Regions from separate parts of the Nitrosomonas sp. Is24 genome, predicted to be linked through region 2. Evidence: predicted binding sites of a transcription regulator. Region 2 holds the regulator's gene; the other holds the start of a gene.

Region 1 (2,419 bases), 500 kb from region 2:
TTTATTTGATTGATAGTCATGTTGTAACTCCTTAAAGTTGATAGAAACGCGAAATATTTCTTGAATTTCGCGCTCTATCAGCTTTATTTAATACGAAGTATCATCTGTTACGATCTGTTTAGCGTAATAATGATAGAACGTTATTGGGTAGTGAATTTGCTTGCGCCAGAATCGCTACACCTGCTTGTTGCAGAATTTGTCCGCGTGTTAGGTTGGCAGATTCTGCGGCAAAGTCAGCATCTTGAATCCGGCTGCGAGAAGCAGAAAGATTTTCCGACGCTGTTTGCAGGTTTGCAATGGTTGAACTGAAACGATTCTGAATTGCGCCCAAATCACCACGTGAACTATTGATGGCTTTTAAAGCTTCATCCAATGTTTTAATTGCTGTTTGTGCGTTGGTTCCGGTAGAGATATCCAACGTGGCAACAGAGTTAAAAGAACTGGAAGTGGCACCAAATACATCAGCATTTCCACCGCTGACAGATATTTGACCACCAGCACTAGCGAGTTCAACAGTACCCGTAGCAATCGTAGAATCGGTTGCTGCACCGCCTGTTAATGTGGTTGTGGTTGCACCAGCAACGACATTGGCTGTTTTTGTTGCGCCAGTATTATTAAAGTCCTGGATTCCAATGTCCCTACCATCAGCTGTCGTCAGTGTAATAACTGATTTGTTGGTCGGGGATGCAAATGAAGCGGTAACACCAGTCAACGATTGCAATCCATTGATAGCAGAAGCCAAACCACTTAGATCCGAGGTGTCAGTAACCGTGGCGGATACAGTGTTGCCGTTTAAATCGAAGGATACTGTACCGGCGGAAGCAATACTGCCTAATGTTGCGCTATTGGTGGCTGTTGCCGTAATACCTATGCTGGAAGCAGAAGCATTAATGGCGGCGGCTACCGCTTTTGCGTCAGATCCTACTGCGTAACCAATATTGCCTGTGGCTCCTTTATTATTGGAAAGCACCAAGGCAGCCTCAACCGTAACGCCATTACCTGCTGAGTTATCGGCACCGGCCGCAGTTGTTGTGTTTACAGCAGTTCCATTGGTAGTCAATATATGGCTGCCTAATGCAGTGGCGCGTGCATCTGATATCGAAGAAATATTAATGGTTTGATTTGCATTAGCGCCGACCTGGAAGCTTTGGTTTAGGAAAGAGCCATCCAGCAAGTTCAGACCGTTAAATTGAGTCTGACTGGCGACACGGGTTACCTCAGCACTTAATTGAGCGGCTTCAGCTTGTAGTGAGGCGCGATCACTGGCACTATTAGTTGCATTGGCGGACTGTACTGCCAGTTCGCGAATACGCTGCAAGTTGTTGCCAATTTCACCAAGTGCACCTTCAGCAGTTTGCGATAGAGAGATGCCATCGTTCGCGTTACGTACAGCTTGGTTTAAACCGCGAATTTGTGAAGTCATCCTTTCCGAAATCGCCAGACCTGCAGCATCATCTTTGGCGCTATTGATACGTAAACCGGATGATAAACGTGTCAATGATGTATTCAGCGCGGTTTGTGATGTATTTAAGTTACGTTGTGCATTTAATGAGGCTACATTAGAGTTAATGATTTGTGGCATTTGGGTTCTCCTTTTTGATAACTATTTGTTTTGGCATAATTGCCATTTACGACGTTGGCTGCCCTGCAATCCAAGAGGGTGTGTAACCACCGTTGATTGCAGTTATCGGAAATCATTTTGAAAAGTTTAGGATTTTACTTTCATGGTTTTTGTCCAATTGATTGGTTAATATGAGCTATTCATGGTGTAAAATGATTTTCTCTCGTAAAATTATCTTGTAAAATTGGGAATATATTCAGTTGTTTAATTTGACAAGTTAAGAGAAGTTATATGCTATATCGACTTCAACCGGTAATATGCTGAGATGATTAATGAAGAGAAATTGAACATACTGATGGTCGAGGATTCCGAGAAGGATATCGATCGGGTGTTGCAAATACTTTCGCAAGGCGGTTTTAAGACCGATTGCCTGTGTGTCACTACGGCTGAGGCTCTGCATGAAGCACTGATGACCCGGGATTGGAATGTAGTGCTATCGGATTATGATTTACCTCGATTGAGTGCTCAGGAAGTTTTGCAAGTCATAAAAAGCAAAGAGCTCGATATACCGCTGATTATCATATCCAGTCACGTAGGTGAGGAAGCAGCAGAACATATCATGGCTTTAGGTGCTTATGATTTCATGATGAAATCAAATCTGGCTCGATTGGTACCGGCAATCCGGCGCAGCTTGCACGAAGTTGAGAATTATCAGCGTTTCATTACCACACAAACTGCTTTACAGAAGAGCGAAGCGCTTTTTCAAGTGATCACCTCCAATCTTCCTGGCGTGGTATTTCAATTTTTATTATCGGGTAAACATCAGGCAAGTTTTCCTTATGTAAGTGATGCCAGTGA
Region 2 (2,419 bases):
ATGATCGTTTTGAGCTTATTGGCTACCGGCAAGAAAACCAGATTGGCTAATCCCACACCGTAGACTGTCGCCACAAATGCAACCGCAATACCGTTTCCCAGAAGATTGGGATCGGATAAGTTTTCCATGACGTGAATCAATCCGAGCACAGCGCCCAAAATGCCAATCGTCGGCGCATAACCGCCGGCAGCTTCCCAGATCCGGGCCGATTGACGTTGATGATTCTCCAAAGCCAAAACGTCAATTTCCAAAGCTTCACGCAGTTTTTCCGGCGGACTGCCATCCGCCAACAGTTGCAATCCCTTCTTTGTCAATGGATCCTTTACACCAGGGACAAACTCTTCAAGCACCAGCAATCCTTCCTTTCGGGCGATATGCGCCCAGTTGATAATTTGTTTAATCAGCGCTTGCGGAGATTGTTCCGGTGGAAAGAAAACCCATGCCCCCATTCGCACACCATTGATGAAAATTTTCATCGGACTTTGCAGTAAAACCGCTCCGACAGTACCACCCATCACGATTACAAATGCGGCCGCTTGCAACAAAGAACTGATATGCCCGCCTTCAAGAAACTGCCCGCCTACGATCGCCACCAAGGCCAGCAGAATGCCGAAGACGCTGTTCAAATCCATCTTTGATTTTTTAAGCATCACATAATCCGTTTAATGGCGCGGATAATCTGGTATAAAACACCTTAAAGATTTCTTAAGCGGCTACGCAGCCTTGCCACTGCTTGCGTATGCAACTGACATACACGGGATTCGCTGACACCCAGCACTTCACCGATTTCCCTCAGATTCATTTCCTGCTCGTAATGCATACCCATGACCTGCTTTTCCCGTGGCGGGAGGTTATCAATGGCGGCAATCAATGTGCTGCGGAAATTTTCATCCAGCAGTGCATTCAGCGGATCGCCTTCGGAATCAATGAAAAGCCGATCCAGAAAAGGCTCTTCATCTTCCTGCTGAAAATCTTCGTAATAAATCAACTGCGCGCCGCGTGCGCTTTGCAGGGTCTCGTGATATTCATCCAGCGACATTTCCAGCTCGGCTGCCAGATCCAGCTCACTCGGCGCGCACCCATTCCGTTGTTCCAGCATATTCACCGCCGCTTCGATCCGGCGCATCTTTTTACGGATACTGCGCGGCAGCCAATCGGCTTCGCGCAACTCATCCAGAATCGAACCGCGTATCCGTTGCGCCGCATAACTCTCAAACTGGCGCCCGTAAGATCCTTCGTAGCGATTAATCGCATCCAGTAAGCCGATCATGCCGGCCTGAATCAAATCATCAACTTGTACGCTAGCTGGCAGGCGCGTCATCATATGGTAAGCAATGCGCTTGACCAGCGGCGTAAATTCAGTGACAAATTGTTCTTTATCAATCGTTTTGGTTCCAGTCGCAGTATACATATTCAATCACACCGTAAAATTAGCCATACTCAAATGACTCGTCATAATCAATCGCTGCATGAAATGATCCATTCCCCCGCTATATTTATCCGGGCAAGTAGAGCGCAAAATATTTTCTGCTACATGCCGGAAGCAAATAGCCGCTTGCGAAACCGGAAACATCTCGATCACCGGTTTACACAATTGCGTTGCGCTCCGTAAGCGCTCATCACTTTCAACGTAACCGGCATATTCAAGCGATACCGATAAATACTGGCGCGCCACCCGGTATAAATTCTGATAAATCATCAGTGCTTCCGTTTCCGATTCAACCTTATTCACCAGAATCAGGAAATGCTGCTTGGAATACTCCTGGCTCATGATTTTGATCAGCGCGTAAGCACCGGTAATCGATGCCGCAGAACCGGAAATCACGATCATGACTTGTTCCGAAGCCAGGCTTAGCGGTAGAACATGCGTCGTGCCGGTCATAGCGGTATCGATCAACACGATATCGACGGACTCCGTCAGCTCCGAAAAGCTTTTAACCAGCCAATCCTGTTCGAGCGGGTTCAACTTGTTCAATGCATGAATGCCGCGCATCGCCGATAGGATCGTGATATTTTCCGGGCCTTGCAGCAGCACCTGGTCGAGTCTTTTATCTTTATGAATCACATGCAGTAAATCGAAGCGCGCCTGCAAACCCAAACTGGTGCAGATATTGTTATGGCAAGGATTTTCATCGATCAATAAAACCCGTTGGCCGTTCTGCGCCAGCGCTGCCGCAAGATTCACAACCACACTGGTTTTCCCGACACGCGATTTACCGCCGGCGATGGTAAAGACGCGCGCCGGATCACGCTTCCGATAGGAAGTCAGGTTGCGCAAGCCAGCGGCCTGATCTTGTAAAATCAACCTAGTCATACATGAATCCCGCTAATGATCTTTCTTCCGACGGTGCTGGCTCGGTATTCCGGGTCGCCATGACCAACGCGAACTCGGCATCCTGTAAAGTAAAAGCCGTATCAC

What was found. Region 2 encodes FliA, which starts transcription of late flagellar genes. Its sites were predicted from a motif close to CTAAAGTTNNCNNAAANNNTGCCGATANNA; they were not measured.
Region 1: R2103_RS10365 (flagellin) is a predicted target of FliA. The motif match lies at 1,683-1,712, and genes of this name have one in related genera.

Annotation. Positions count from the first base shown of each region.
Region 1 covers NZ_JAWJZG010000001.1:2,237,060-2,239,478, reverse strand. The annotation lists gene R2103_RS10370 (flagellar protein FlaG) at 1-20, opposite strand, end outside; gene R2103_RS10365 (flagellin) at 119-1,582, opposite strand; gene R2103_RS10360 (histidine kinase) at 1,887-2,419, shown strand, end outside.
Region 2 covers NZ_JAWJZG010000001.1:1,734,347-1,736,765, forward strand. The annotation lists gene R2103_RS07885 (flagellar motor protein) at 1-650, opposite strand, end outside; gene R2103_RS07890 (RNA polymerase sigma factor FliA) at 695-1,411, opposite strand; gene R2103_RS07895 (MinD/ParA family protein) at 1,418-2,314, opposite strand; gene flhF (flagellar biosynthesis protein FlhF) at 2,307-2,419, opposite strand, start outside.